Regions from separate parts of the Arthrobacter sp. TmtSoilC77 genome, predicted to be linked through region 1. Evidence: predicted binding sites of a transcription regulator. Region 1 holds the regulator's gene; the other holds the start of a gene.
The links. The regulator HrcA, encoded in region 1, represses chaperone genes, less so after heat shock. The targets are predictions, from matches to a motif close to TTNGCACTCGNNNNNNNCGAGTGCNAA.

Region 1 (9,440 bases):
CGTCGTAAAGCGGCCGCAGGTAGGGGTCGATCTTGTCGCTCAGCGTTCCCGGCAGGAAGCCCAGCCGCTCCCCCGCCTCAACAGCGGGCCGGGTCAGGATGATCCGGCTTACTTCCTTGAGTTGCAGGGCCTGCACTGCCTTGGCCATGGCGAGGTAGGTCTTGCCAGTACCTGCCGGGCCAATGCCGAAGATCACTGTGTTCGCATCGATGGCATCCACATAGTTCTTCTGGTTCAGGGTCTTGGGCCGGATGGTTTTGCCACGGCTCGACAGAATGTTGTGGGTAAGGACATCCACGGGATTCTGGACTGACTGTGTCCTCAGGAGGGACACGAGCTGCTGGAGGACATCAGGGGTAACGACGGTTCCCCTGGCAACCAGTCCGCGGACCTCCTCAAGGAGGCGCATGATGCGCGGAATGACCGTGGATGGACCGGACATGGACAATTCATTGCCGCGAACGTGGAAATTGACGTCCGGGAACTGCTCCTCGATGTAGCGCAAGGCTTCGTCATGGCTGCCCAATGAGTGAACCATCTGATCGGAGTTGTCGAACGTGACGATTTCCGTGCGCGTGCCCGGTAAGGTGTGCGGGAACTCGGTGGTGGCTGGGTTCCCGTTTCCGGTCCGCAACCGCCCATTCAGGGATTCACTCATAGTGGTGGCCGTGCGGCCTCTTCTCCTCCGGTCGGAATACAGTTGGTCCATCGTTTCGACAACGGGACTGGCTGAACCGCCAGGCCATATGCCGGAATGCCTTCAATCCTACGCCAGCCCGGAACGACAAGGGCGTACACGCGGGCTTCGTCCACCTTGCACGGGCCGCGGGGGGACGACTTTTTGTCTCAACTCGGCATCAAGCGGGTATCAATCCTGTTTCAGTTGCCGCCAGTGCCCGCAAACCCGGCCAGCCGCCGTCGACGATATGCCAAGCTGGCAGAGCGGGTAGTCAGACTACGCCCGTTCGACGCGTCGGCGACAACCACCGGCCGCAAAGGCAAGGAACCCCAATCGTGCAGTCAGTAAGCCATCAGCCCGGCGGGCGAAAGCGGAAAAAGTCCGCCGTCGCCGCGCCTGCGATGCTTGCTGTCCTTTTGCTGACCGGCTGTATCGCCAACGGTGGACCCACCCAAGCTACCTCCAGCGCGCCGCCCGTCAGCGTCCAGGAAGCTCCGGCCAGCAATGCTCCACTGGAGACCACCCAGGCGTCCACCAAGATCCCGGTTTACTGGATTGGACGGAGCAAGGAAGACGTCTACCTGTACCGCGAATTCAGGGACATCTCCGGCGACGGAAACCCCGTCACCACAGCACTGCGGATCATGATGGCCGAAAAGCCGTTGGACCACGACTTCTTCACTCCCTGGCAGGACCCAGGCAGCCTGGCAACCTCCATTTCGGGCAAGAACGTGATCACGGTTGATATCTCGCGGGACGCCTTCAATTCCAACCTTGATGCAGGTATGGCGCAACGGGCTGTGCAGCAGCTGGTCTACACGGCCACCGCAGCGGCGTCGTCGTCGGGCCTGATCAATTCAGGGCAGCAAATCCAGGTGGTCATTCTGGTCGACGGCCACACGGATTTCATGGCGTTTGGCCAGGTGCGGCTCGGTCAACCAATGGCCAGGGACGCTTCCTTGGTTGCGCCACTGTGGATTATCGACCCGCAGGAGGACACCTCGCTGCCCGCCGGCGCCGTTAAGTTCAATGGCCGCAGCACTGACAGCTCCAAGCCGGTCAGCTGGCAGATTCTCCGGGACAACGGCAGCGGCGAGAAAACCAGCCTGTTGACCGGCCAGACGAAAGCCACCGGCGAGCCGGGACAATTCGGCGTGTTCTCCTTCAGCGCAACCCTGAAACCGGGGAAATACGAATTACGCGTGACCCAGGTTCAGGACTCCGGGCAAGCAGACACATCCACCACGGATACGCGTCTTTTCAGCGTCGGCTAGAGCCAGGGTCCCCAGGGTAGTTTCGCTTGCCAGCCCCCACGGCCTACCAGCGGCCCAGGACGTCGGAGGCGAGTACGACGGCGGCGGGTCCCGCCGTCGATGACCTCAGGACGTGGTGGCCCAAGAGAGCCGTGACCGCCCCGGCGTCGCTGAGGCGCGTCACTTCGCGCGGCGAGATGCCACCTTCCGGCCCCACGATCAAGAGGACTTCACGCGGCGACTCCAGCCCGCCGCCTTCAGCCACGAGCGGCGCTTCAAGGACGGTCCGCAAAGGGTTCTTGGCGTCCTCGTGAAGGATCACAGCCAGGTCTGCGGCAGCAACAGCCTTTGCCAGCGCCGCGGAATCCAGGATGGGACGTACCTCGGGTATCCATGCCCTGCGGGCCTGCTTGGCCGCGGCAGTGACCACGGACTGCCACTTGGCGTGGGCCTTTGCAGCGCGATCCCCCTTCCAGCGGACAATGGATCGCTCGGCCTGCCAAGGGATCACTGCATCAATGCCCAGTTCGGTGGCCGTTTCAATAGCCAACTCGTCGCGGTCACCCTTGGCCAATGCCTGGACAAGCACCAAACGCACATCCGGCTGGTCCTCGAAAATCACACTGGATGCCATGACGGACAAACTTCCAGGGCCGGCCTCTGCCACCGTGCCTGTCAGGCGGGCTCCTGCGCCATCGGCAATGTCCACGGCCTCACCGACGGTGAGGCGCTTCACCGTCACGGCATGCCGGGCTTCCGCACCGTCGATGACGAACAACGCGCCCGGCTCAACACCGTCCAGGGTCCCGGCAGGCGTGAAGAAAACGGGGTTGCTCACCGCTACAGGTTACCGAGCTTGTCCCGCAGCTTGGCGAACATGCCGCCGCTGGCCACGAGTTTGCCTTCGCTGAACTGCTCGCCCCGCAACTTGGCAAGCTGCTGCAGAAGCTCTTCCTGTGCCGGATCCAGCTTGACCGGCGTCTCAACGTGCAGGTGCACCTTGAGATCGCCGCGACCGTAGCCCCTGAGGTGGGTAACGCCCAAACCGCGGAGCGTGATGACCTCGCCGGACTGGGTGCCGGCCTTGACGTCGATCTCCTGGGGCCCGTCAAAAGTTTCCAGGCTCAGTTCCGTACCCAAAGCAGCGGCCGTCATCGGAACGCTCAGTGTTGCGTGCAGATCGTCGCCTTCACGGATATAGGTGGAGTCACTGTTGACGCGGATCTCTACGTAGAGGTCGCCGGCAGGTCCGCCTGCCGGTCCTGCTTCGCCCTGGCCGGAGAGCTGGATCCGCGTACCCGTGGCAACACCGGCAGGTACCTTGATGGTGAGGGACCGGCGGCTACGGATGCGGCCCTGGCCGTTGCACTCATTGCAGGGATCCTTGATGACAGTACCGAAGCCTTCGCAGGAACCACAGGGGGCCGTGGTCATGACCTGGCCCAGGATGGATCGAACGGCCCTCTGGACCTGGCCACTGCCGCCACAAATGTCACAACGCTCCGGGTGGGTGCCCGGCCGGCAGCAGCTGCCATCACACGTGGGGCAAACCACTGCCGTATCAACTTCGAGCTTCTTGTTGACACCGAACACGGCGTCTTTGAGGTCGATGCGGACGCTGATGAGTGCATCCTGGCCCCGACGCACACGGGAGGCTGGTCCAGCGTGTCCGCCGCCACCGCCGAAGAAGGTGTCGAAGATGTCCTGGAAGGCAAAGCCTTGGCCTGAGTAGCCGCCGCCGAAGCCGTTGTCAGTGCCATTCTCGTTGCCGGTGGCATCGTAGACGCGACGCTTCTGGGGGTCGGACAGCACTTCGTAAGCATGCGTCACGGCTTTGAACTGCTCCGCGACATCCTCCCCGGGGTTGACGTCCGGGTGAAGCTTTCGCGCCAACTTGCGGTACGCCTTTTTGATCTCTTCCCCGGTGGCTTCCGGTGAGACTCCCAAAACGTCATAGTGGCTGCTCAAAGTCGGTATCTCTTCCTTGTTGTAAAGCGGTTCTTACCTCGGGGCTGGCGTCAGCCGCCGAGAATGCGGGAAAGGTAGCGGGCCACGGCGCGCACGGCAGCCATGGTGGTGGGATAGTCCATCCGGGTTGGTCCGAGGATTCCGACCTTGGCTCCGGAGCCGTACCCCGTTGCCACGACCGAGGCCTCGGCCAGGCCATCGTAAGGATTCTCGCGTCCGATGCTGACTGTCACGCCGCGGGGATCATCCCCCATATCGGACAACAACCGGAGCATGACAACTTGTTCCTCAAGAGCTTCCAGCACTGGCCCGATACTCAACGGGAAATCCACATTGGAGCGGGCAAGGTTGGCTGTTCCGGCCATGACGATGCGCTCTTCACGGCTGGTGTCGCTCAAAGCCTGGAGACCATGGGCAAGATGCTGCGCGAGTGCGCGAAGGTCCGGCGGGCACAGCGCCACGACGGATGGCAGCACCTGCGGCAGCAGCGCCAGCTGGGTTCCCGCGATACTGCCAAGGAAGCGGGAGCGCAGGGCCATCAGGGCCTCGTTGCTGACATCGGAGCCAGCCTCGATGACCTTCTGGCCAACGCTTCCTGTATCTGCGATGAGCACCACCAGCACCTGCTTGGGCGCCAGGAGGACAAATTCAACGTGACGGACAAGTGCGCGGTTGGAGTGCGGGTACTGTACGACGGCGACCTGGTTGGTCAGTTGCGACAGGAGCCTGACGGTGCGCTCAAGGATGTCATCGAGGTCGTCCGGCCCTTCCAGCAGCGAGTGGATGGCTCGACGCTCCGCGGCGGACAACGGCTTGACCTGCGAGATCCTGTCCACGAACAGCCGATAGCCCTTGTCCGTTGGGATCCGGCCGGCACTGGTGTGCGGCGCCGCGATCAGGCCCTCTTCTTCAAGTACGGCCATGTCGTTTCGGATGGTGGCGCTTGAAACGCCGAGATGGTGCCGCTCCACAAGTGCCTTGGATCCAACCGGCTCACGGGAATGCACATAATCCTCAACAATTGCGCGCAGTACTTCAAGCTTGCGTGGCTCACTCATTGCAACACCTCCTGACGACTGTCCCGGCCTGTGTAGGACCGATAGCTTTTCGGACCAATACTTAGCACTCAACATGCCCAAGTGCTAACAAGTCTAGTATGAGCCAGCACGTTGCTAGCATTGAAACCGCCCGCGGGAGTTATTCCCAGCACAACCAGCACAAAGGGGTATGAAGTCCTTGGCTTTCGATACGTGGGGCCCGCAGGATCTGTCCGCTCCTGCCAAACGCCAGCTCCCCGAGGTAGCCGTCCAGCGCGGGATGGTCCTTGAAGACGTCCAGTCCGGCTGGGTGGGCGAAGTCACCCGCGTGGAGAAATCGGGGGGAATGCACATCGTCTCCCTTGAGGACCGGCGTGGTAAAACCAAGTCCTTCCAGCTCGGATTCGGTTTCCTGCTTGAAGGACAGGCCATCCGCCTCATGCCGCCGGCGGCAAAGGCTCCTGGTTCATCTCTGCAGCCGGGTCGAACGGCATCCGGGTCCGTCAGGGTCCTGGGCCAGCGTGCCCAGGTGGCCAAGGCGAGCCGTATTTGGGTGGAAGGCAAGCACGACGCCGAACTGGTGGAGAAAGTCTGGGGCGATGATCTCCGCATTGAGGGCATCGTCGTAGAGCCGCTGCACGGCGTGGACGACCTCAAGTCAGCGATCGCAGAGTTCTCCCCTGGGCCCGGCCGCAGGCTTGGGATCCTGGTAGACCATCTGGTAGCGGGCTCAAAGGAATCACGCATCGCCGCAGAAGCCATGACGGTGCCCGGAGCCACCGGAAACGTGCTGATCGTCGGCCATCCGTACGTAGACGTCTGGCAAGCGATCCGGCCAAAAGTGTTGGGTATTGAGCGGTGGCCGGACGTTCCACGAGGCACTGACTGGAAGACCGGAATATTGACCGCTTTCGGCTGGCCGCACGAAACCGCCGAAGACATTGGACTCGGCTGGCAGCGCCTGCTTGGTGCGGTCCGCACCTACGCCGATCTGGAAGCCTCGCTGCTGGGAAGGGTGGAGGAAGTCATCGATTTCCTCACCACTGCCTGACGGTCTTGTCCTGAATTTACGTTTCCTGAACGCACTTTTCCCGGGGACGTAACGGGGCGTTGGTCCCGGGATGACCCGGAACCCAGTATTCTGGGACAGCAACACTGCAGCATCTTTACAGCAAAGGGAAGACACCGTGGCAGAGAACGCTCCTGAAGAACCGGGCAGCGCCGCAGGCCAGCCCCAGTACCATGGCGCGCCCGCAAACGCACTCCCACTGACGGCAAGCGAAGACCGCCAGTGGGCCACCCTTGCGCACTTCGGGGGAATTCTGGGATGCCTGCCCTCCCTCCTGATCTATCTGATCTTCCGTGATCGCGGGCCGTTTACGGCGCAGGAATCCAAGGAAGCCCTGAACTTCACGCTCCCTCCGACCATCGCGGCAGTCCTGGCGAATATCCTTGTTCTGCTTCCAGTGGTGGGCAATATCTTTGCAGTCATCGCCACGGGCATCTGGGTAGCACTTACTTGCTTCTCAGTCTCGGCTGGTATTCGTGTCAACCACGGGCAGCCCCACCGCTACAAGCTCAACCTGCGCTGGATTAAGTAGTCCCGGGCCTCCGCAGGATTCTTCCGACGGTTAGTCCGGCAGAATCCTGCGCACCACGGCGTCCGCCAGTAGCCGGCCTTTGAGCGTAAGAACCAGGCGACCCTTGAAGGCCGCAACCGGGTCCACCAGCTCTTCAGCGATAAGTCCCGCCATCGCATGGCGGCCAACTTTGTCCAACGCATCCACCGCTAGCCCTGTACCGAGCCGCGCCTCAAGCATGATGCGCTCGACTTCCCGGGTGTCGGCGTCGAGGGTCTCCCTGCCGGCTGCCGGCGAGTCTCCTGCAGCCAGCCTGTTGGCATAAGCCGTGGGGTGCTTAACGTTCCACCAGCGGACACCGCCCACGTGGGAGTGGGCGCCGGGACCAATACCCCACCAGTCATCGCCCCGCCAATAGGCAAGGTTGTGACGGCAGGCTTGTTCAGGCATTTTCGACCAATTGCTGACCTCATACCAAGTCAGGCCGGCTTCGGAGATTAATTTGTCAGCAAGCTCATATTTGGCGGCGTGGTCGTCGTCGTCGATTCCCGGGACTTCGCCGCGGCGGATTTGGGCCGCCAGCTTTGTGCCGTCCTCCACGATCAGGGCATACGCGCTGATGTGGTCGGGTTCGTAGGAGAGGGCAGTCTCAAGGGACAGTTGCCAATCCGCCATCGACTCTCCCGGCGTGCCGTAGATGAGGTCAAGGCTAACGGCCAGGCCAGCCTCGCGCGCCCACTGGACCACCAGCGGAACACGGCTGGGCGTATGGGTGCGATCCAGCACTTTGAGCACGTGCGGTACCGCGGACTGCATGCCGAAGGAGACGCGCGTAAAGCCGGCATCAGCGAGCACCTTGAGCGATTCCGGCGTCACGGAGTCGGGGTTGGCTTCGGTGGTCACCTCTGCGCCCGGCTCAAGTCCCCAATGCCCGACGGCGGCGCGCAGGATACGTGCCAAGTCCTCGGCAGGGAGCAACGTGGGTGTTCCCCCGCCGAAGAATACGGTGCTCAGGGGCCGCTCCGGCAAGCCGGAAGCATTCAGGGCCGTTGCCGCGAAGTCCAGCTCCGTGACGGCCGTTTGGGCATAAGCATCCTGCGACGCCCCACCGCCGAGCTCCGTGGCCGTATAGGTATTGAAGTCGCAATAGCCGCACCGCACCGCGCAGAACGGGATATGCACATACAGCCCGAACTTGCGGTGCTCGACGCCGGTCAGCACCTGCGGAGGCAACAAGCCATCCGCAGGTGCCGGGTCGCCCAAAGGAAGGACGCTGGGCATCTACTTCTTGGCCTTGTCCTTGGACTCGTCGGTGGTCAGCGCGGCAATGAAAGCCTCCTGGGGCACTTCAACCCGGCCCACCATCTTCATGCGCTTCTTGCCTTCCTTCTGCTTCTCAAGCAGCTTGCGCTTACGGGTGATGTCACCGCCGTAGCACTTGGCAAGAACGTCCTTGCGGATGGCCCGAATGCTTTCCCGGGCAATGATGCGCGATCCGATGGCAGCCTGGATGGGCACCTCGAACTGCTGACGCGGGATGAGTTCGCGCAGCTTGCCGGTCATCATCACACCGTAGGCGTAGGCCTTGTCACGGTGGGTGATGGCACTGAAAGCATCCACTTGCTCGCCCTGGAGAAGGATGTCCACCTTCACAAGGTCCGCGACCTGTTCGCCGTCGGCCTTCCAGTCCAGTGATGCGTAACCGCGTGTCTTGGACTTCAGCAGGTCGAAGAAGTCGAAGACGATTTCGGCCAGCGGGATCCAGTAGCGCAGCTCCACGCGGTCTTCGGACAAGTAGTCCATGCCACGCATCTGGCCACGGCGGCTCTGGCAGAGTTCCATGATGGATCCCACGAACTCGTTGGGCGCCAGGATCGTAGCGGACACCATGGGCTCGCGGACTTCTGCGATCTTGCCTGTGGGATATTCGCTGGGGTTGGTCACGTGGACCACCTTCTTGTCTTCCAGCGTGACCTCGTACTCAACGTTGGGAGCTGTGGAGATGAGGTCCAGGTTGTACTCGCGCTCGAGGCGCTCACGGGTGATTTCGAGGTGCAGCAAACCCAGGAAGCCAACGCGGAAGCCAAAGCCCAGGGCGGCGGACGTCTCGGGCTCGTAGACCAGGGCGGCGTCGTTAAGCATCAGTTTCTCGAGGGCATCGCGGAGAACAGGGTAGTCAGTTCCATCGAGCGGGTACAGGCCCGAGAACACCATCGGCTTGGCGTCGGCGTAGCCGCTGAGCGACTCCGATGCCGGTTTGGCGAGGTTGGTTACGGTATCGCCCACCTTGGACTGGCGAACATCCTTCACACCGGTGATGAGGTAACCCACTTCACCGACTCCGAGGCCCCTGGACGGTGTAGGCTCCGGGGAACTCACACCGATCTCCAGGAGCTCGTGCGTGGCCCGTGTTGACATCATCTGGATGCGTTCCCGCGGATGCAGCATGCCATCCACAACGCGGACGTAGGTGACCACGCCACGGTAGGTGTCATAGACGGAGTCGAAGATCATGGCACGTGCCGGTGCGTCGGGATTGCCGACGGGGGCAGGGAGGTCGCGGACGATCTTGTCCAGCAACGCTTCCACGCCTACACCGGTCTTACCCGAAACCTTGAGGACATCTTCCGGGTCGCCGCCAATAAGGTTGGCCAGTTCTGCCGCATACTTTTCAGGCTGGGCAGCCGGAAGGTCGATCTTGTTCAGCACGGGGATGATGGTGAGGTTGTTCTCCATCGCCAGGTAGAGGTTGGCAAGCGTCTGGGCTTCGATGCCCTGCGCTGCATCAACCAGCAGCACGGCGCCTTCACAGGCAGCCAGGGAGCGCGATACCTCATAGGTGAAGTCGACGTGGCCAGGAGTATCGATCATGTTGAGGGCATAGCTGGTGCCATCGAGTTCCCATGGCATACGTACTGCCTGG
Region 2 (22,169 bases), 690 kb from region 1:
TGTGCCGGGACGGAAAATTCCACTCCGTCGGCGCCGTAGATCTCCTGCACGATCGTCCGGATCTTGTCCTCCACGGAAAGTTCCAATGGGTACAAGTGGTGGAAATTTGACGGCCCTTGCACTGCCGCTGCCACCTTGGCCGCGAGTTCATCCCCACCGTCGCCTCCTCCGCCGCGGCCCCAGACATCGGCGACGGCGGCTTCCACGCCTTCCGCTGCGCACCAGTTCAGCAGCCACTGAAGTTCTTCGTCGGTGTCGGTGGCGAACCTGTTGATGGCAACGACCGGCGAAATGCCGAACTTGGCGACATTCCCAACATGTCGTTTGAGGTTTTCCACTCCTGCGGCTACGGCGTCCACGTTGGGTTCGCTGAGTTTGTCCTTTGGAACTCCGCCTTGCATCTTGAGCGCACGGATCGTTGCCACAACAACGACGGCGGACGGCGCCACGTCAGCGATGCGCGACTTGATGTCCATGTACTTTTCGGCACCCAGGTCCGCGCCGAATCCTGCCTCGGTGACCACGATGTCTGCCAGTTGCTGTGCAGTCCGCGTTGCGATGATGGAGTTGCACCCGTGGGCGATGTTGGCGAAGGGGCCACCGTGTACCAGTGCCGGTGTCCCGGCGATGGTCTGGACAAGGTTTGGCTTGATGGCATCCTTCAAGAGCAATGTCAGGGCACCTTCCACACCAAGATCGGCCACAGTTACCGGTTGGCGGTCGAAGGTGTAGCCGAAGGTGATCCGGCCCAAGCGCGCTCGGAGGTCGTCCAGGTCCGCGGCCAGGCAGAATACGGCCATGATTTCGGAGGCCACGGTGATGTCGAAGCCGTCTTGCCGGGGTACGCCCTGGGCAGGGCCGCCGAGCCCGATAATGATTTCCCGTAAGGAGCGGTCGTTCATGTCGATAACGCGTTTGAACGTCATGCGGCGGGGGTCGATTCCGAGCTGGTTGCCTTGGAAGATGTGGTTGTCCACGAGTGCCATGAGGGCGTTGTTGGCCGAGGTGACGGCGTGGAAGTCGCCAGTGAAGTGAAGGTTGATGTCGTCCATGGGCAGTACCTGGGAGTATCCGCCTCCGGTTGCTCCGCCCTTCATGCCAAGGATGGGTCCAAGTGACGGTTCGCGCAGCGCGATCATCACTTTGTGGCCGGCGCGTGCAAGGGAATCGGCCAGACCGACTGTGGTTGTCGATTTTCCTTCGCCGGCGGGGGTGGGGGACATGGCTGAAACGAGGACTACCTTGCCGGGCGCCTTGCCCTCGGGGAGCACAAGCTTGGCCGGAGTGATCTTGGCTTTGTAAGGCCCATAGTGTTCCAGTGCGTCCACGTTGATGCCCGCGCGTCGCGCAATTTCTTCGATGGGCAGGATGGTGGCTTTGTGGGCTATCTCAAGATCGCTCAGGCCCTTGTTTTCAGACATCGTTGTCCTTCGGCTTAGTGCTTACGCTGTGTGGGCTGACGCTCGGCGCCCTGCCTACGCTGTGCGCGACAATCTATCAGGCGCCAGCCAGTAACCGCGTGAGGTTCACCGCCCGGGGACCAGCAGGCCGCCAACAGACTCGCGATAGCTTTCCAAGGTGATCGCAGCAGTCCGCTGCCAGCCAAAGGATTCGGCGTGGGTCGCGGCCAAACGGCCCATGTCCTCGCGTGTCTGTACGTCGTCGTACAAATCCTCGAGGGCATCAGCCCAGTCGGAAGGATCGTGGCCATCTACCAGGATGCCCGTCCGGCCATCGGAAATGGCGCGTGAGAGCCCACCAACGTTGGTGGCCACTACGGGGGTGCCGCACGCTTGTGCTTCCAAGGCCACGAGTCCGAATGACTCGCTGAACGAGGGCATCACCACGACGTCTGCGGAGCGGAACCAGCTGGCGAGCTCGGGCGCTACAACGGGCGGGCGATGCGTGACGACGTCGGCCAGCCCGGCCTCCTCGATGATGTGCTGCAGGTTGAAGTCCTTGGCGCCGCTGAGCGAACCCAGAATGGTCATTTCCAGATCGATGTCAGGCCTGCGCATCCGCAGGAGACCGGCCGCTTTGACGAAGACCTGGGGACCCTTAAGACGTTGGATCCGGCCTGCGAAGAGTATGTGGAAACTGTCCGGCCTGACATCCCGCTGGGCGCGCGACTTGCGACGGAAGGATGGCGTGAATACTTTCAGGTCCACGCCGGGAGGTGCGACGTCAATCTTGTCGATGTCGGCTCCGTAGTGGGAGACAAGCTCTTCTGCCTCGGCTGGAGTATTGGCGATGAGGCGGGCGGCACCATCAACAATTCGCTGCTCGCCGTCCTCCCGACGCCGCGGTTCGGGCCGCTCGCCGGACTCAAGAACAAGATTCTTGACCTTGGCCATGGTGTGCATGGTGTGGACCAGGGGAACACCCCAGAGCTCGGACAATTCCAGTCCGGCAACCCCGGACACCCAGTAATGGGAATGGATGATGTCGTAGCGGCCGTGGGGTTGCTGCTGCCGGATCCGATCGATCTCCTCCACCATCTGGTGGAGCAAGGCAGGCAATTCTTCCTTGGGGACTTTCCGTCGGGGTCCGGCCATCACGTTGTGGACGCATACCCCGGGTCCGGGATGCTCGACGGCGGCCTGGCCGGCTTTGGTGGAACGGGTGAAGATCTCCACCTCCACACCGGACTCGGCCAGCGCCATGGCCAAAGCCCGCACATAGACGTTCATTCCACCAGCGTCTCCGGCCCCTGGCTGTTCCATGGGGGAGGTGTGCAGTGAAAGGAATGCCACCCTACGGATCAATGGCACACTTTCCTCCTTGCCGTGAAGCCAACTTGTGAAGCCAACTTGTGAAGCCAAACCACTTTTGCCCTGCAGAAAACACTACTCCTGAAGCCGGGACCTACATGGCGCCAATCCCGGCTATGTGGACAAGGCTGCTAGCCTGTGCGCTGTGAGCCAAGAAACCCTTTTCGATATCCGCCCAGCCACGCCCGAAGATTGGCCCGGCATCTGGTCAGTCATGGAGCCGATCCTCCGTCAGGGGGAGACCTTCACCTGGGACCGCGACACAACTGAAGAAGCTGCCCGTACTAAATGGCTGAAGGAAGCGCCCGGCCAAACGTTCGTGGCCGTGCGCACTGCGGATGGGCCGCACCCGGGAGGCGAGGTGCTGGGCACTGGCGAGTTCCATGCGAACCAGGCCGGCGGCGGCAGCCATGTGGCGAACGCCGGGTATATGGTGAGCTCCAGGCATTCGGGCCAGGGAATTGCACGGGCGCTGTGTGCCTACTCGTTAAAGGAAGCCAAAGCGGCAGGATTCCGCTCCATGCAATTCAACGCTGTGGTGGAGAGCAACGTCCGGGCAGTGTGGTTGTGGCAATCCATGGGATTCCGCATCCTGGCCACGGTGCCCGAGGCCTTCGACCACCCTGAAATTGGGTACGTCGGCCTGCACGTGATGTACCGGAAGCTCTAGAAATCACTTCCAGAGTCCTCGCAGTTCCGGGAAGGCTGCCTCGTAGCCGTCAAGGAGTTGGGCGCCCAGCGAGGCCGAGCCGACCAGCGGGTGCGCAGCAAAGGCTTGCAGTGCAGCCTCCCTGTCACCGTCCCGGACAGCCCTGACCGTCAGCCGTTCCACTTCCTTGACGTGTTGCATCAAGGTGAGGAACTGGCCCCCGGGCCGTTCCTGCGCAAGCGGCAGGGCGCCATCGGGTGTTACCTCGCAGGGAACTTCGACGACGGCGTCCCCCGGCAGCCCGGGCACGGCGACTTCCGCCTCATGTGCCGAAGAGCCGGCTACGGGTGAATTGGGCACATTGAGGATCAGCTGCGCCGTCCCGCCTCCGGATAGGGCCCGCATCACGGACAAAGCCACACGCTCATAGCCGCCCCCGGCGAGGTCTTCCTCGTCGCGGTGCTCCCCGTGTGTGCGGGCCTCGGCCAGGTAGCCTTCCTCGCGGGAGCGCCGGGCCGCATCCCACATGGCGTAGGCGTTCGAGGCTTCCACAAGGGATGGGTAGAGCGAGCTCTGTTGCTGGTGGATGGACGCCCCACGCGTTTCGCGTTGCGTCAGGATGGCTTCAGTCGCCTGTTCGGTTTGGTAATAGTAGTAAAGGTATTCATTGGGCAGGCAACCGAGTTTCTCCAGGGTGTGCTGGCCGAACAAACGCCCTTCCTCGATTCGTTCCAGCGCCCCACGATCCGATAACAGCTCCGGCAGCAGATCCCGGCCGTCGGGTGCCAGCTTGTAGAGCCAGCCCAGATGGTTCAACCCGAAGTAGCCCACGCCGTCGAGCGTTCCTTCTTGAAGGGGTGAACCGGCGGCCCGTGCGGCGCGTTGGGCCAGGCCGCCGGCGGAATCGCAGATACCGATCACCTTTCGTCCTAGCACCGGCACAAGCGCCTCGGTGACCATCCCGGCGGGGTTGGTGAAGTTGATGAGCCACGCATCCGGGCAATAGTGCCGCATTCCCTCGGCGAGCTCCAGCATGTGCGGAATGGAGCGGAGGGCGTAGGAGATGCCGCCCGCACCCGTGGTTTCCTGGCCCAGCAAACCGAGATCCAGGGCCACGCGTTCGTCGGCGATCCGTCCTGCCGTTCCGCCCGGGCGGATCGCGGCGAAGACCATATCGGTGGCGGTGAGTGCCTGCCCCAGGTCAGTTGAAATCACGACGGCGGGCCGGGAACCTTCCGTCGTGGGCATATCGCGGAGGACTGCCTGGATGGCGGCGAGACGCGCGGGATCGACGTCGTAGAGCACCACCTCGTGCACCAGTCCCGCGAATGGACCCGTGCATAAGGCACGGTACACAAGGGGTACCCGGAAGCCGCCGCCACCGGCGATCATGAGCCGCATGATCCGAGTCTATGCAGCCCGGAAGGCGCAGCGTAGTGTGCCGTGCATGGACGCAATGCACCAGCGACGTTTTGATCCCCTTGCCGCCGTGCGCACCGAGGGCGACGGCCAATGCGACCTTCTCCTGGCAGGAACGGTCTTCCAGGACATCATTTTCACCGGACTCCCGCACTCTCCCGAGCCCGGCACTGAAGTGTGGAGCGAAGGCATGGGCAGCTGCCCGGGCGGGGTTGCCAACCAAGCGATCGCCGCGGCCCGGCTTGGCCTGAGGACCAACCTGGCGGCAGCCTTTGGCGACGACGGTTACGGGGATTACAACTGGCAGATCCTTGAAAGCCAGGAGCATGTGGACTTGTCCCTGTCGCGTCGCGTCCCGGGCTGGCACTCGCCGGTTACCGTGTCCATGTGCGTGAACCAGGATCGATCCATGGTCACCCACGGGCACCCCGCGCCGATCAAAGCCTCGGACCTGATCGGAAAGCCACCCAAGGCGCTCGCGGCCGTCGCGGATCTGGGCGAGGAATTGGAACCCTGGATGCTGGCGGCGAAGTCCGCCGGAACCAAACTTTTCGGCGTGGTGGGCTGGGACCCCAGTGGAGAGTGGTCCCAGCGCAGGTTGGAGCAACTGGAACATTTTTACGCTTTCCTGCCCAACGCGCCGGAGGCCATGGCGTTCACAGGCAAGACCGATCCGTGGGCGGCGCTCTATTCCCTGGCCGATCGCGTTCCAGTGGCTGTGGTGACGTTGGGCGCGCAGGGGGCTATGGCCGTGGACTCGGAGACGGGCGAAGAGGAATGGGTGCCATCGCTGCCCGTGTCCGCGTACGATCCCACCGGCGCCGGCGATTGTTTCGGGGCGGCCTTCATTGTGGGGTGCCTGGCAGGATGGCGATTGGGGGACCGCCTGCGGTTCGCGAACCTCTGTGCCTCGCTGGCTGTCCAACAAGTCGGTGGGTCGTTGGCAGCGCCTGGCTGGGGCGACATCGCGGACTGGTGGCAGCGTGCCAACGCGCGGAAGGAACGCCAATCGAGCCAGTGGCTGCGGCGCTTCGCCTTCCTTGAACCGATCGTGAAGGACATCCCCGCTGAAGCACAGCGACGCGCCCGCGCCACGATCGCGCACTTGTCCGATGCCCAGTAGGAACGGGGGGAATTGAACCCCCGTTCCCCGGCACCACTAGAATCTCTAGGGTGACTTACGAAGCAGCTGCAGATATCGGGATCGGGTCCAAGGCCTCCATAGCAAAGTCAGCGGTTCTTGAGCGTTCCGCCGTGATCGATCTTGATGCCGTGCGGCACAACGTTCGCCAGTTTGTCGCGATCGCCTCCCCGGCCTCCGTGATGGCTGTGGTGAAGGCCGATGCTTATGGCCATGGCGTGGTTCAGGTTGCACGTGCAGCCCTCGACGCCGGAGCGGCCTGGCTGGGCGTCGCCCACATTTCAGAGGCGCTCGCCTTGCGTGCAGCGGGCATAGACGCACCGTTGTTGGCGTGGCTGCACACCCGTGAAAGCAACTTCCAAGCCGCAGTTGCCGCCGGCATCGACGTCGGGATTTCCGGTTGGGAACTCGACGCCGTGGTGGCGGCGGCCCGCGAACAGGAGCGTCCCGCGCGGGTCCATTTGAAGGTGGACACAGGGCTGGGCCGGAACGGCTGTCCAATCGCCGAATGGGACCAGCTGGTGGGCCAGGCCATGGAATACCAGGACGAGGGCCTGCTTCGCGTTGTGGGCATTTTCTCCCACCTTGCGGTGGCCGACGAACCGCACCGGCCCGAAACGGACCAGCAGTTGGCGGTTTTCCGTGACGCACTCGCCATCGCTGAGGATGCCGGCGTCGATACCGAGGTCAGGCACATCGCCAACACTCCCGCTGCGCTGTCCCGGCCGGATTCGCACTTCGACCTCATCCGGGTGGGGCTCGGCATCTACGGGTTGTCGCCCTTCGAAGGAGTCACCTCCGCCGAACTTGGCCTGCACGCTGCCATGAGCGTCCGCACACTCCTCTCCAACTGCAAAAAGGTCCCGGAGGGGCAAGGCGTTTCCTACGGCCTGAAGTACCACACCAGCCAGGAGAGCACGCTGGGCCTGGTTCCCCTGGGCTACGCCGACGGGGTCCCGCGCATCGCCACGGGCGGTCCGGTTCGCGTTAACGGCGTCACCTACCCTGTGGTGGGCCAGATCGCGATGGACCAGATGGTGATTGATCTTGGACCGCTCACCCCTGAAGAAGCGGCCGGGCTTAAGGGCAGCGAAGCCGTGATGTTCGGCGACGGTGCCGATGGCGGCCCCACCGCCGATGACTGGGCGGCGGCAGCGGGAACCATCAACTATGAGATCGTGACCCGCATTAGTCCGCGGGTGCCCCGCAGTTACGTCAACGAGGTTCCGGCGCTGCCGGAGGTACACCAGGGCACCCAGGCAGCATCGGAATCGGCGACGCTATGAACGAACCACTGCTCGAACCAAGCGAACCATTGAAAGGCGGCGAACCATTCTGGGAACGCAGCCTGAAGGTCACGACGGCGGAACAAACCCACGCGCTCGGTGCAGCACTGGGCGGGGTGCTTGAGGCGGGAGATCTCCTTGTCCTGACCGGAGAGCTGGGTGCGGGGAAGACGACCTTCACCCAGGGGCTGGGAGAGGGCCTGGGCGTACGTGCCGGGATCATCTCGCCTACGTTCGTGCTGGTTCGGATCCACCCAAACCTTCCGGATGGCCCACGCCCCGGTGGACCGGACCTGGTCCACGTCGACGCCTACAGGCTGGAATCAGCTGCTGAGATCGATGACATTGATCTCGAGAACACCATGGACTCGTCCGTCACCGTGGTGGAGTGGGGGAGGGACCGGGTTGAGCACCTCTCGGACAGCCGCCTGGAAGTGGACCTTCACCGGTCTGTGGGTGCCGAAGGCGTTGTGCCGGCTATCCATGTCGAGGACAGCGGCACGGTCCTGGACTTTGACACTGATGACGACGACGAACCACGCACCATCATTTTCCGCGGTTTTGGCCCACGCTGGGCCGAGGCGCCGAAGCTTCTTGAAACCACGATCTCCGAAGGAGGCCACTGATGCTGATCCTGGCTATCGACACCTCGGCAGTGGCCAGTGCTGCGCTGATTTCGGATGTTGCCATGGAAGGCGTGGTGGATTCCTTTTCCACCGAGGACACCCGAAGCCATGCCGAAGTCCTTGCGCCGGGCATCGGGAAGCTGCTGGCCGGTGCCGGCGTTACCGGCGCGGACATTGACGTGATAGTCACAGGCGTGGGCCCCGGACCGTTTACCGGGCTGCGCTCAGGTATTGCCACCGCACGGACCCTGGCTTTCGTCTGGAACAAGCCGCTGTATGGGTTGATGAGCCTTGATGCGATCGCCCTCGAAGTAGCGGAGTCCACTGCGGCTGTTCCCGAATTCCTGGTGGCCACTGACGCGCGGCGCAAAGAGGTCTACTGGGCGCGGTACGTCCTTGAGGAAGGCCAGCTTCCCCAGCTCATCGACGGGCCGCATGTGGGTTTCGCCTCGGACTTACCGGACCTGCCCGTGTTTGGGGCCGGCGCTGGACTGTACGCCGACGTCCTCCGTGCCGACGAAGACTTTGCCGAGGCCCAACCGGACGCGGCGTCCCTTGGCCAGCTCGCGCTTGCCAGAATAACGGCAGGGCAGGAGCTCTTGGACTCCACACCTTTGTACTTGCGCGAATCGGACGCCCAGGTGCCGGGTCCCAGGAAGCGTGCCCTGTGAGGGAAGTGGACTGATGAAACTCCCACCCAAACTGGAACTCGCAGGAGTTTCCCTGCGCGATATGACCGAGGCTGATGTCCCGGCCGTCGAAGCCTTGGAACGTCGACTGTTCCCCGTGGATGCCTGGCCCCTGCAGATGTTCTTCGACGAGTTGTCACAGCCGGAGACGCGCCGCTACGTGGTGGCCCAGGTTGAGGGCCAGATCGTGGCCTACGCCGGCTTGATGTGCATTGAGCCAATCGCTGACGTCCAGACGATCGCCGTCGTTCCCGAATTCGAAGGCAAAGGCATCGGTTCTGCCATCCTGACCGAGCTGATCGAGGAGGCGCGGCGGCGTCACGCGGCGGACCTCCTCCTGGAGGTGCGCGCGGACAACCCCCGTGCACAGCAGCTGTATCTGCGTTTCGGATTCGAACAGATCCACGTCCGGCCGCGGTATTACCGGGACGGTACGGATGCGTTGATCATGCGCCTGCCCCTGAATAACCCATGACACTGAACACGTCACATTCCACAGAAGGAGCCAACGCGTGAGCGGCCCTTATCCAGAACAGCCGAAGCAGCCGTTGGTGCTGGGCATCGAATCGTCCTGTGACGAAACCGGCGTTGGAATCGTGCGCGGTACAACGCTGCTGACCAACACGGTGTCCTCCTCCATGGACGAGCACGTGCGCTTTGGTGGTGTCATCCCTGAGATCGCTTCGCGTGCCCATTTGGATGCCTTTGTCCCCACGCTTCAGGAAGCGCTGCATGAAGCCGGAGTGACTCTGGAGGAAATCGACGCCATTGCCGTCACATCCGGGCCGGGCCTGGCGGGCGCCCTTATGGTTGGTGTCTGCGCAGCGAAGGCCCTGGCCGTGGCTACGGGCAAGCCGCTCTACGCGATCAACCACCTGGTAGCGCACGTTGGCGTGGGGCTGCTGGATTCAAGGCCCGACGCCGGTGCTGCCGCCGGCCTGGGTGCCGGCCACTTGCCGCAGAACCTCGGTGCACTCCTGGTTTCCGGTGGCCACACGGAGATCCTCCGTATCCGCAGCATTACAGATGACGTGGAGCTCCTTGGTTCCACCATCGATGACGCCGCCGGTGAAGCCTACGACAAAGTTGCCCGGATCCTGGGCCTTGGCTACCCGGGTGGCCCCGCCATCGACAAGCTGGCACGCCAAGGCAATCCGAAGTCCATCCGCTTTCCGCGCGGCCTCACCCAGCCCAAATACATGGGCACCACGGAGGAGAAAGGACCCCACCGCTACGACTGGTCCTTCAGCGGCCTTAAAACCGCGGTGGCCCGGTGCGTGGAGCAATTCGAAGCCCGTGGGGAAGAAGTACCCGTAGCCGATATCGCAGCGGCATTCCAGGAAGCCGTGGTGGACGTCATCAGTTCAAAGGCGGTCCTGGCCTGCAGGGAGCATGGCATTACCGACGTGCTCCTTGGTGGAGGTGTTGCTGCCAACTCGAGGCTGCGTGAATTGACCGGCCAACGGTGTGTATCGGCGGGCATCAAGCTGCACGTGCCGCCACTGGACCTCTGCACGGACAACGGTGCCATGGTGGCAGCCCTCGGTGCTCAACTGGTCATGGCCGGAATCGGGCCCAGCGGAATAGCGTTCGCGCCGGATTCCTCCATGCCCGTTACTACGGTGTCGGTGGCTGCGTAACTCCACCCAACTATGCGTCGGGGCCTTTACGCATCTGCTGTACGAGGTCCATGACCACTGCCTGCAGGTCCCCGTTGTGTTCGGCGGCCACGCGGCGCTGGCGCTGGTAGCTGGCGCCGCGTTCAATGATCTTCATGACGTCGGCCAGTTCCTCAGAGCATCCAAGCTTGGCTGCCACGGGTTCCAAGCGTGCGACGGTTTCTGCGAGGTGCTCGGTGACCAATTGCTCGTTGCCCTTGGCATCGAGGATGATGATGGCTTCCATGCCGTAGCGCGCCGCACGCCACTTGTTCTCCTGGACGTGCCAGGGCGGCATGGTGGGGATGCTCCCGCCGGCGTCGAGGATGGAGGAGAACTCGTCCACGAGGCACTGTGTGAGTGCGGCGATGGCGCCCACTTCCTCAAGGGTGGCGAGGCCATCGCAAATGCGCATCTCGATAGTGCCCAGGTTGTAAACAGGCCGGATGTCCCAGCGGATCTCGGAAATGGCGTCGATGACACCTGTGGTGAACATGTCCTGGACATAGGACTCGTATGCTTCCCAGGTTTCGAACTGGAACGGCAGGCCAGCGGTGGGGAGTTGTTGGAACATGAGGGCCCGCTGGGATGCGTAGCCGGTTTCTTCGCCGGCCCAGAAGGGGCTGGAGGCGGACAGTGCCTGGAAGTGCGGGAAGTAGTTGACCAGGCCGTCCAGGATGGGGAGCACTTTGTCCCGGCGATCGATGCCTACGTGGACGTGGACACCATAGATGACCATTTGGCGTCCCCACCATTGGGTCCGCTCGATCAGCTTGGCGTAACGCTCCTTGTCGGTGACCGGCTGGAGCAGGGGAGGGCTGAAGGGATGGCTGCCTGCGCAGAACACCTCCACTCCCATGGGGTCGGTGACTTCGCGGACAGCGGCGAGGGAGCGGTTGAGGTCCTCTTTTGCTTCCTTGACCGTTTCGCAGATTCCGGTAACGAGTTCCACCGTGTTCAGGAGCAGTTCGCGCTTGATGTGGGGGTGTTCGTCGTCTTCGTTGAGGTCCGGATGGTTCGCAGCGACACCCTTGAGGACGTCGTTCGCCACTGAAACCAGTTCTCCGGTGCGTGCATTGACGAGCGCCAACTCCCATTCCACACCCAGTGTCGATTGCCTGGATGGCGCAAACTCAATCTGCACGTAGTCCCCTCGTTGCTTGTTTCTGCTGGACTTTCTGCTGGACGCAACCCGCTGCGGGGCCGTCAGCGGTCGGCTCAAGTCTAGTGCAGCCGGAGCATGGCTGATTGCGGACAGGGCGAAGTTAAGCGCCGAGACACATCGCAAGCGAATTGCTAATGAGAATGGTTTTCAATTAGAATCCTTCCATGCACCTCACCGTTGTCAGCTCCCTGGACAGTCAGTGCCGCGAAGCGGCCACCGCCCGGCTTGGTCGAACCCACACGAACTCCGTCGTCGTTCTTCACGACCTCCTGGATGGTTCCTTGGTCATGCGGCGCGTCTACAGGGGAGGCCAGTTGTTTGAGCGCGAAACAACCGTTCTGGAACACGGTTGCCTCAGCTGTACGGTCAAGCTGGATGTCGTACCGACGGCGGAGCGCCTCGCCGCTTGCGGGTTCGACCACGTGGTCCTGGGCCTACCACCCGGCGTCCCGGCAGGGATGGCAGTCGCGGAACTCCGGCGCGGCCTCACCCAGCCTGCCGTCATGGACAACGCCATCCTGGCCTTGGACCCCGTGGATCTCGACGATCACATCTGGGACCGGCACACCCTCTTTGAATCCGGCTTCACATCGATGCCGGAGGATGAACGGACCAGCGGCGAGTTCCTGATCGGCGAGTTCGGGCAGGTGGACACAGTCATGTTGCACCCGGGCTTGGGAGCGGAATTGTCCGGAAATCCCCGCATGGGATCCGAAGAATGGGTGACTGGCGTGGAGCTGCTCGGGCAGCTGGCACCACACGCTGCAGCAATCGGTGCGGCCGATGACTTCAGATCGGGCTGCTTCGACGACGCCGAAGCGGCCGCACGCACCCGGCCCGGAGTGGTCTGCGTGCCTTTGGATGATTCGCCCGGTTCCTTCCGAACCGTCCTCCACAAGGCTGGGCGGCCGCTGCACCCCGGCCGTTTCCGTGAAGCACTTCCCCAACTCGCGGCCGGAACCCACTGGCTCCGCGGACGCTTGTGGATCGCCTCGGCTGCCAAGATCCGGATTGCGGTACAGGGAATTGGTCCCCGGGTGTGGCTTGAGAGCACCGGAACCTGGCTGGCGGACGCACCTGCAGCAGGTCGCAGAGGCAAGGTGGGAGCCGACGTCGACGCCGTCCTTGACTGGCACCCGAATTACGGCGACCGCGGAACGGTCCTGGCCATTACCGGACGCTCCGAGGACATCGACCCCCAGGAAATCCGCGCCCTTCTGGAGGGCTGCCAATTGACGGAGGCCGAGATGGAACTCGACTTTGGTGTCTGGGAGGACCCCTTGGAACTTAGCGAAGCCTTTTAGCCAGCCACCCCAAAAACCAACCACCAACAACAAGGAGAAAAACCATGAAGGTCAGGAACTCACTGCGTGCCCTCAAGAAGATTCCGGGCGCACAGATCGTCCGACGCCGTGGGCGCACGTTCGTCATCAACAAGAACAACCCGCGAATGAAGGCCCGCCAGGGCTAACGGCGCGGAAGCGCAAACGGCCCGTTGTTTAATGGGTGAATGCCAATCCTGAACAAAGACATGTCCCTGTGCATTTCGCTCGCGGCCCGGCCCAGCAACATTGGGACCAGGTTCCACAATTATTTGTACGATCTGCTCGGACTGAACTTTGTCTACAAGGCATTCGCCCCGGCGGACATCACTCTTGCAGTGGCTGGCATCCGCGGCCTCCCCATCAGGGGAGCCGCGGTTTCCATGCCCTACAAGGAAGCGGTCATCCCGCTTGTGGACGTGATGGATCCCTCGGCAAAGGCCATCGACTCGGTCAACACGATTGTCAACAACGACGGCGTCCTGACCGCATACAACACCGACTACATCGCCATTGCCCGCCTGCTGAAGGACCATAAAGTACCCAGCAGCCACACCGTGCTGCTGCGAGGAGCCGGAGGAATGGCGAAAGCGGTGGCCGCAGCCCTCCGCGATGCAGGCTTTACGTCCGTGACCATCGTTGCCCGCAACGAAACCACAGGCCGTGCGCTCGCGGACCTTTACGGTTTCGCATGGCAGGACGACGTCAACGGATCCACGGCGGACCTCATCATCAATGTCACGCCCCTGGGCATGGCTGGTGCGGACGAAAGGGCGCAGTCCTTTGACGACGCAACCATTGCGGCGGCAAAGATAGTGTTCGACGTCGTCGCCCTACCCTCCGAGACGCCCCTCATCACGGCTGCCCGGCAGGCAGGCAAGCCGGTGATCACTGGAGCGGAAGTCATCGCCATCCAGGCGGAGGAGCAGTTCGTCCTGTACACGGGCCTCCGCCCGAGTGCTGACCAGGTCCGCGAAGCCTCGGAATTCTCCCGCCGCTGAAGTGGACTAGAACGTCACGGGCTCCACCGCTACGGCCACTCTTTCCTCGCCAATCCTGGTCAGGACAAGGGTGGCCGTTTTTGCGGGCTTGGTGTCGCGCTTGGATGGAAGCAGTTGTTTCCGCAGTTCTTCGGGAGTGACAGCGGTGCCGCGCTTCTTGATGTCCAGCACCGAGATGCCGTCCGCTTTGACCCAGGCTTTGAGGGCTTTGACGTTGTATGGCATGACCTCCAGCACCTTGTAAGCCTTGGCAAAAGGCGAGTCATCGAGTTCCGGGGCGCAGATGTAGGCGATATGTTCATCCACCAGGTGCCCGCCCAGGCGTTCTGCGACGTCGGCCACCAAGCCTGCGCGGATGACGGCACCGTCAGGTTCGTAGAGGAACCCCTCAACCGGCCCGACGGCGGCTACCGGGCCGCCGTCGAAATCCTCACCGCTGGTGAGCTCGGCAGCGCCCTGGGAGCCGATGACAAGTGCCGCGCGCCGGATCCCGGGGCGGGCCACGGCGTTGAACCACAGGGTGACCTCCGTGACGTCGCCACCTACGGAGACCCACTGCGCTTCACAGTTCGCCGGAACCGAGTCGTGGGGCATGCCAGGACCCATCTTGACGCCGACCGCACGGCCGGCTGCGGCCAGGCCTTCAACGAACGACAACGGGGGAGAGAATGCTTCCGGATCCCAGATCCGCTTTGTCCCGGACGTCGAGGTTGTGCGCCGTGCGGGATCCAGCCACACGCCGTCGATCCCGTCCAGTTCCACTGACGTGGCATCCGAATGCACCACTGTGGCGTGCGGGAAGGGCATGAGGTTGATCGTGGCGCAGGCCGCAGTGGTTTCATCCATCTCCACTGCGGTCACGGCAATGTCCATCGAGGCCAAGGCCATGGAGTCGGCTCCGAGGCCGCAGCCAAGGTCTGCTACGTGGGAAATGCCGGCCTTGGCAAAACGCTCGGCGTGCCGGGCCGCGACGTTGAGGCGCGTCGCCTGCTCGAGTCCGGCCTGGGTGAACAGCATCTGGCGGGCGAACTCGCCGAATTTGGCCTCGGCGCGGGTTCGGAGCCGGGACTGCGTGAGTACCGCGGCCACCAGCTCAGGGGAGTGGCCTGCCTTTCGAAGATCGGCGTTCATGCTGAACGCATCGGCTTCGCGGTACGGCCCCAGCGAGGCAAGGAGTTCCCATCCTTCAGTGGTCAGCAAGGGTGCGATCTGTTCCTGCGGTGCATGAGACATGGGATCAAGCCTAACGGGGCGCGCCTTGACACCGTGAGTTGGGAATCAGCCCGATAGGGTTGTTTTCATGGAAGACAACGCAGCTCCGCAGCCCTCCGACACGAACAACCCGGGCGGGAACCGCCCCGCTGCCCCGGGAGCTTCAGAGCATTCCGCCGGCCGGTCCCTTGTGGCGTTTGCGCGTCCTGCCTTGATCGCGGGGGCCGTGATCGCGGTAATCTGCGTTGCCCTGCTGATCGTCATCTTCGTCCTGGACTCATTCAATGCAGCTGCCTACTCCGTCACAGGCAAGAGCGTGAACGACGCTACTGATGAAGCCCGCGATATCCGGGACCTCTACAGCGGGGCCCGCATTGGCGGGATTATCGCCCTGGTGATTTCCGGCGTCGTGGCCCTGGCAGCCGCCGTCGTGCTGTATTTGAATCGCGGATCGGTACCTGTGGATGAGGATGACGACGGCGAAGACTACGATCTGGATGACCTCACCGGGCGGTAACGGGAGTTCACCAACGACGAAATTCTGGCACTCACCTTGACCGAGTGCTAACGCTTACATAGAGTCTTGTTAGCACTCTCCCCCGGAGGGTGCTAATCACGCCAGGCGTCCACCGGCACCGCGACGACGGTTGCACGCCACGGCACCCTAGTTCTTAGTCCATGAATCAGCTCATGAAAAGGAGAGTCCGAGTGTCGGTCTCGATTAAGCCTCTTGAGGATCGTATTGTTGTTCGCCCGCTCGAAGCAGAGCAGACCACGGCTTCCGGCCTGGTAATTCCGGACTCCGCACAGGAGAAGCCGCAGGAAGGCGAAGTTGTTGCAATCGGCCCCGGCCGCTTCGATGACAACGGCAACCGCGTGCCGGTTGACGTAGCTGTTGGCGACGTCGTTATCTACTCCAAGTACGGTGGAACCGAAGTCAAGACCGGCGGCAACGAGTACCTCGTTCTGTCCGCCCGCGACGTCCTTGCGATCGTCGTAAAGTAACTTCCTGGAGCCCCGCACCGCAGCCGCGTTGGAATCATTCCGACCTTCTGCGGTGCGGGTTTTCTGTCTTGAAAGGACACAACCATGGCAAAGCAGCTTGCTTTTAACGATGCTGCCCGCCGGTCTCTTGAGGCCGGTATCGACAAGCTCGCCAACACTGTCAAGGTGACGCTTGGCCCGCGCGGCCGCAACGTCGTGCTGGACAAGAAGTGGGGCGCTCCCACGATCACCAACGATGGCGTGACGATCGCCCGCGAAGTTGAGCTTGATGACCCCTACGAGAACCTTGGTGCGCAGCTGGCCAAGGAAGTAGCCACCAAGACCAACGACGTCGCTGGCGACGGGACCACCACCGCTACGGTGCTGGCGCAGGCACTGGTCAAGGAAGGCCTGCGCAACGTTGCTGCTGGTGCCGCTCCTGGCGAGATCAAGCGTGGCATCGAGGTTTCCATCGAAGCCATCGCAGCCCGCCTCCTGGAGAACGCCAGCGAAGTGCAAGGCACCCAGGTTGCCAACGTTGCCGCTATCTCCGCCCAGAGCGACGAAATTGGTGAACTGTTGGCCGAGGCTTTCGGCAAGGTGGGCAAGGATGGCGTCATCACCATCGAAGAGTCCTCCACCACCCAGACCGAACTCGTCCTCACCGAAGGCATGCAGTTCGACAAGGGCTACCTCTCCCCGTACTTCGTCACTGACGCAGAACGCCAGGAAGCCGTCCTCGAAGACGCCTTGATCCTGATCAACCAGGGCAAGATCTCCTCGCTGCAGGAATTCCTGCCGTTGCTGGAGAAGGCGCTGCAGGCCTCCAAGCCGCTGTTCATCATCGCCGAGGACATCGAAGGCGAAGCCCTGTCCACGCTGATCGTCAACCGCATCCGCGGCACCCTGAACGTCGTCGCCGTCAAGGCTCCCGGCTTCGGCGACCGCCGCAAGGCCATGCTGCAGGACATCGCTACGCTCACTGGCGCACAGGTTGTTTCCCCGGACCTTGGACTTTCGCTGGACACTGTTGGCCTTGAGGTACTGGGTACGGCTCGCCGCATCACGGTCACCAAGGACAACACCACCATCGTCGATGGCGCCGGAACCGAGCAGGACGTTGCCGACCGCGTGGCCCAGCTGCGTGCCGAGCTCACCCGCACGGACTCCGACTGGGACCGCGAGAAGCTGCAGGAGCGCCTTGCCAAGCTGGCCGGCGGCATCGGTGTCATCAAGGTTGGCGCAGCCACCGAGGTTGAGCTGAAGGAAAAGAAGCACCGCATCGAGGACGCCGTTTCCTCCACGCGTGCAGCCCTTGAAGAAGGCATCGTTTCCGGTGGCGGTTCCGCGCTCATCCACGCCCTCAAGGCACTGGACGAGTCCCCGGCCGTCAGGGCCCTGGAAGGTGACGCGGCAGCAGCTGTTGGCATCGTCCGCCGCGCCTTGATCCAGCCGCTGCGCTGGATCGCCCAGAACGCCGGCTTCGACGGCTTCGTCGTCGTTTCCAAGGTCTCCGAACTCGAAGCCAACCACGGCTTCAACGCCAAGTCCGGCGAGTACGAGGACCTGATCGCCGCCGGCGTGATCGACCCCGTCAAGGTCACCCGCTCCGCACTCCGCAACGCCGCTTCCATCGCTGCCCTGGTTCTCACCACTGAGACCCTGGTTGCCGAAAAGCCGGCCGAGGAAGAAGACGCACACGCAGGCCACCAGCACTAACAGCCTGTTCAAAAAAGCCCTGGTCACCTTCGTGTGGCCAGGGCTTTTTTGTCAGCAACCCGCAGGTTCCCCGGAGCCGCGGGGACCTATTGTGGGACTTACGACGGCGGCGGTACCCTGACGCTAATACGGCGGCTTGGGTGCGCCAACCGGGTTGCTCCCGGTCGCGGAATGAGTGTTCACTATGTCGGTCACAGCCTTGGATATGGGACGCTCGGCATTCTCCGAGCGTCGCTGGAGCGATGCGCTGGACTGCCTTGCCCGGGCCGATTCCGAAGGCGGCTTGCCTGCCCGGGACATGGAACTGGTGGCATCCGTGGCAATGCTGCTGGGCCATGACGATGACGGAGTGAAGTACCTGACGCGGGCCCATGAGGAATTCCTGACATTGGGCGACATGGCCGGTGCGGCGCGCTGTGCGGCGTGGCTGGTGCTGTTCCTCATGGACATCGGGGAGCCCGCGCGAAGTTCCGGTTGGATGTCCCGCGCCCAGCATTTGATTGCGGAAATGGAAGAGCCCACCGAAGCGGAGGGCTACCTCCTCATCCCATCCGCCCTGGGTTCACTTTACGGAGGAAACCCCGAGGCCAGCCACGAACTGTTTGGCCGGGCCTTTGAAGTGGGCCGGCGTTTCCACGACAGGGATCTCATGGCGTTGGGCCAGCTGGGCCTGGGCACGGCCAGGATTACCCTCGGCTCCCCGGACGAGGGATTGCAGCTCCTCGATGAAGTGATGTTGTCCGTCACCGCCGGCGAGGTCTCGCCCATACCTTCCGGGATCATCTACTGTGCGGTGATTGGAAGCTGCCGGCTCGCTTTGGACGTCCACCGCGCCCAGGAATGGACAGCAGCCTTGGAGCGGTGGTGCGGAGACCGGCCGGACATGGTGATGTTCAGCGGGCAATGCCAATCGCACCGCGCAGAGCTGTTCATCCTGCATGGAGCCTGGGACGAGGCCTTGGCTGCGGCCCGCATCGCCCAGGACCGTTCGCGTCGGGGCGATCCGGAAGCGGCCTGGGGAGCTTGGTACCAACAGGGGGAAGTCCTCCGCCTCAGGGGCAGGTTTGACGAGGCCGACGCAGCCTACGCCAAGGCCGGGGAGACCGGCTTTGAGCCATTGCCTGGCCTTGCGCTTCTACGTATGGCCCAGAACAAAACGTCCCAGGCGCAGGTCATGTTGCACCGTGCGATGTCCGGAGCGGATCCGGCCAACCGCTGCAGGCTGCTTCCGGCGGTGGTCCAGGTGGAGCTTGCGGCGGGGGACGTCGTCGCAGCCCGAGAGGCCGCGAATGAACTCGCAGCACCGCTCCACGAAGCCAGCCGCCCCTTGGAGCGGGCGCTATCAGCCCAGGCGGAAGCGAGCGTTCTCTTGGCCGAGGGGAGTGCCGAAGCCGCACTGATGACCGCCCGGAAGGCTTGGCGGCTTTGGTACAGCCTCGAGGCTCCGTATGAGGCTGCCCGGTGCCGGTTGTTGGCCGGTCGTGCGTGTGCCCGGTTGGGCGACCCCGACTCTGCCGCCATGGAATTCGAAGCGGCCGCAGCCGAGTTCGCAGAACTCGACGCAGCGCCTGCCCTGGCCGGGGTGCTGGGTCTCAAAGCGGGAGCCGGAACGGTGAGTGGCGGCGATGGTTCCGTGCTCTCCGCCCCTGAACTGAACGCCCGTGAACTGACTGCCCGTGAACTGACCGCCCGTGAACTGGAAGTCCTGAGGCTTGTCGCCGACGGAAAACCCAACAAGTCCATTGCCCGGGAACTGTATCTCAGTGAAAAGACCGTTGCCCGCCATGTCAGCAACATCCTCAGCAAGCTCTCCTTGCCATCCAGGGTTGCTGCCACCAAATACGCGTTTGAGCACCACTTAACCAACTGATGCTCTATCACTTCCCACCGCTTTTCTCCCGATCTTCTCTCACATACAGCAGGGTTTTCCCGAACGCTCTCTCACTTCCCGGCATGCGCATAAATACCCATGCCCATTCCTGCAGGATGCGTCATTTGGCCGACGCGGCAAGGGGCGCCGGACTCATAGCTTGGGCTTATGAACATTCCACTGCTCGCCGGCACCGTATCCACCGTGCTCTTTGCATCCAGCATGCTGCCCATGTTGTTCAAGGCAGTCCGGACCAAGGACCTGGCCTCCTACAGTTTGAGCAATATCACCCTGACCAACATCGCCAATGCCGTGCACTCGTTCTACGTCTTCGACCTTCCGGCGGGGCCGGTGTGGCTGCTGCACACCTTCTATGTGGTGACGTCGGCACTGATGTTGGTGTGGTGCCTGCGATACCGGAAGGCTCCCACTGAAACCCCAGCAACTGAAACTCCAGCAACGCGGGGTCACTTAAGGCCCATGTCGGCCGCTGCCATAGGCCATAAGTGACCCCGCGTTGACCAGTAATGAGAAAGGAAAAGCCATGAAAAAAGCTAGTGACCCACAGTTCGATACCGTGATCGTAGGCGGTGGCCAGGCCGGCTTGGCGCTCGGCTATTGGCTGGCCAAAGGGCACCACGACTTCGTCATCCTCGACGAGAACGCCAGGACCGGCGATTCGTGGCGCCAGCGGTGGGATTCGCTCCGACTCTTCACCCCGGCCAAGTACGACGGTTTGCCGGGCATGCCCTTCCCAGGGGACCGTCTGGCGTTCCCCAGCAAGAATGAGTTGGCGGACTACCTGGAAGGTTATGCACAGCGGTTCAGTCTTCCGGTGGTTCCCGGGGTCCATGTTGATGGAGTGACACAAGAGGGTGATCGCTTCCTTGTGAGCTCCGGTGACCGGTCATGGACCGCCAACAACGTAGTGGTTGCCACCGGCGTGTATCGCCTGCCCAAGCGGCCGGCATTCGCGAATGAGCTGGATCCGGGCATCGTGCAGCTTCACTCGCAGGAATACAAGAATCCCGGGCAACTCCAACCTGGACCAGTGCTCGTTGTCGGGCTCGGCAATTCCGGCGCGGAGATTGCCCTCGAAGCCAGCAGGACCCACACCACGTTGTTGGCGGGCAAAGCCAGTGGCGAAATCCCTGTTCGCCATGGACGCGCTGCAGCCCGGTTTGTGCTGCCTGTGATCCGGTTCGCAGGCCTTCACGTCCTGACGCTCAACACACCGGTTGGCCGGAAGGTGGCGCCGGCATTCAGGATGATGGCGGCACCTTTGATCCGAACACGTACCAAGGAACTGCGCGAGGCGAAGGTGGAACTGCTGCCAAGGATAGCCGGCGTAAAGCAGGGCAAACCGTTGCTGGAAGAGGGCCGGACGCTGGACGTGGCGAACGTCATTTGGTGTACCGGATACCGGGAGGACTACTCGTGGCTGAAGCTCCCGTACCAGGACGGAGAGGGAGCGCCGGCCCACAAGAGGGGAGTAGTGGAATCTGTCCCTGGACTCTATTTCATCGGCCAGGAGTTCCTGTTCGCTGCAGTCTCGGCAACGCTTCCAGGAGTTGGCCGGGATGCCCGTTATCTGGCACAACGAATCACAGTCGACCGGCAGCTGACGGTGGGGCGTCGGCCGGCCTTGACCTAGTTTTCCGGGCCTTCAGACACAGTGCCTTGGCACAGGCAACGCACAGTTTCATCTTTGCAAATGCATAGTCCAACCTGAGCTAATAGACACTCGTAAGGCGGTTCCGCAGACCGGCCCAACTGGGGCCGGAGCCCGGAACAGCGTATGATGGATGCTTTGTGCAATAGCCTTGAGGAACTGCCTAACGTGACTACATCAACGATCCGAACGCCCGCCCGTCCCAACAGGCGGGCTACCGGTCCCGTTGTAAAGTCCACCTTCCGGCCCGAAATCCAGGGCCTCCGCTCCCTCGCTGTCCTCATGGTGGTGAGCTACCACATCTGGATTGGGCGGGTGTCAGGCGGGGTAGATGTCTTCCTGCTGATCTCGGCATTCCTCATGACTCTTCAGTTCACCAGCCGCTTCAAACAGCGGCGCCCGATGGACTTGCTGCGGCACTGGCTGCACTTGTTCAGGCGCCTCCTCCCGGCAGTCGTGGTTGTACTCTTCGGAACATTGGCTGCTACTTTTGCTTTCCTGCCTCCCACCCGCTGGGTAGAAGTGGTCAATCAGGCTTGGGCCTCACTCTTCTACTACGAGAATTGGCTCCTGCAGACTCTTGCGGTCAACTACTACGCAACGGACCACAGCCTGGCCAGTCCAGTGCAGCACTTCTGGTCGCTTTCCATCCAGGGCCAGATATTCATTCTCTGGCCGGTGATCTTCGCCGTGATGGCGGTCATCTGCCGCAAATTCGATCTCCGGTACCGGGCTTCGCTCGCGTACGTTTTTGCGCTCATCTTCGTCGTTTCCCTGACGTACTCCATCATCTTTACGGCCAACAACCAGGCGGTGGCGTACTTCGACACCTTCGCCCGCCTGTGGGAGTTTGCCCTCGGAACCCTTGTTGCCTTGATTTTGCCTGCCTTGGACTTTTCCAAACCTGTCCGCGTGGCGATGGGGTGGATCGGCGTGGCCGCCATGCTCAGTTGCGGCATCCTGCTGCAGGTCCAGACGGCGTTCC

Region 2: the regulator HrcA is predicted to act here: its motif matches at 15,481-15,507, upstream of groES (co-chaperone GroES).

The regions. Positions count from the first base shown of each region.
Region 1 covers NZ_AP046050.1:2,684,080-2,693,519, forward strand. The annotation lists gene AC6I99_RS12325 (PhoH family protein) at 1-658, opposite strand, end outside; gene AC6I99_RS12330 (GerMN domain-containing protein) at 1,081-1,953, shown strand; gene AC6I99_RS12335 (16S rRNA (uracil(1498)-N(3))-methyltransferase) at 1,997-2,770, opposite strand; gene dnaJ (molecular chaperone DnaJ) at 2,773-3,900, opposite strand; gene hrcA (heat-inducible transcriptional repressor HrcA) at 3,951-4,958, opposite strand; gene AC6I99_RS12350 (DUF3097 domain-containing protein) at 5,137-5,988, shown strand; gene AC6I99_RS12355 (DUF4870 domain-containing protein) at 6,125-6,538, shown strand; gene hemW (radical SAM family heme chaperone HemW) at 6,569-7,798, opposite strand; gene lepA (translation elongation factor 4) at 7,799-9,440, opposite strand, start outside.
Region 2 covers NZ_AP046050.1:3,367,905-3,390,073, reverse strand. The annotation lists gene AC6I99_RS15595 (formate--tetrahydrofolate ligase) at 1-1,421, opposite strand, end outside; gene mshA (D-inositol-3-phosphate glycosyltransferase) at 1,527-2,771, opposite strand; gene AC6I99_RS15585 (GNAT family N-acetyltransferase) at 2,908-3,441, shown strand; gene AC6I99_RS15580 (6-phospho-beta-glucosidase) at 3,445-4,821, opposite strand; gene AC6I99_RS15575 (carbohydrate kinase family protein) at 4,868-5,962, shown strand; gene alr (alanine racemase) at 6,013-7,266, shown strand; gene tsaE (tRNA (adenosine(37)-N6)-threonylcarbamoyltransferase complex ATPase subunit type 1 TsaE) at 7,263-7,892, shown strand; gene tsaB (tRNA (adenosine(37)-N6)-threonylcarbamoyltransferase complex dimerization subunit type 1 TsaB) at 7,892-8,563, shown strand; gene rimI (ribosomal protein S18-alanine N-acetyltransferase) at 8,577-9,056, shown strand; gene tsaD (tRNA (adenosine(37)-N6)-threonylcarbamoyltransferase complex transferase subunit TsaD) at 9,094-10,221, shown strand; gene AC6I99_RS15545 (glutamate--cysteine ligase) at 10,232-11,383, opposite strand; gene AC6I99_RS15540 (CobW family GTP-binding protein) at 11,569-12,708, shown strand; gene ykgO (type B 50S ribosomal protein L36) at 12,753-12,875, shown strand; gene AC6I99_RS15530 (shikimate 5-dehydrogenase) at 12,915-13,727, shown strand; gene AC6I99_RS15525 (THUMP-like domain-containing protein) at 13,734-14,960, opposite strand; gene AC6I99_RS15520 (hypothetical protein) at 15,028-15,456, shown strand; gene groES (co-chaperone GroES) at 15,648-15,944, shown strand; gene groL (chaperonin GroEL) at 16,029-17,642, shown strand; gene AC6I99_RS15505 (LuxR C-terminal-related transcriptional regulator) at 17,827-19,512, shown strand; gene AC6I99_RS15500 (hypothetical protein) at 19,681-20,022, shown strand; gene AC6I99_RS15495 (flavin-containing monooxygenase) at 20,057-21,166, shown strand; gene AC6I99_RS15490 (acyltransferase family protein) at 21,314-22,169, shown strand, end outside.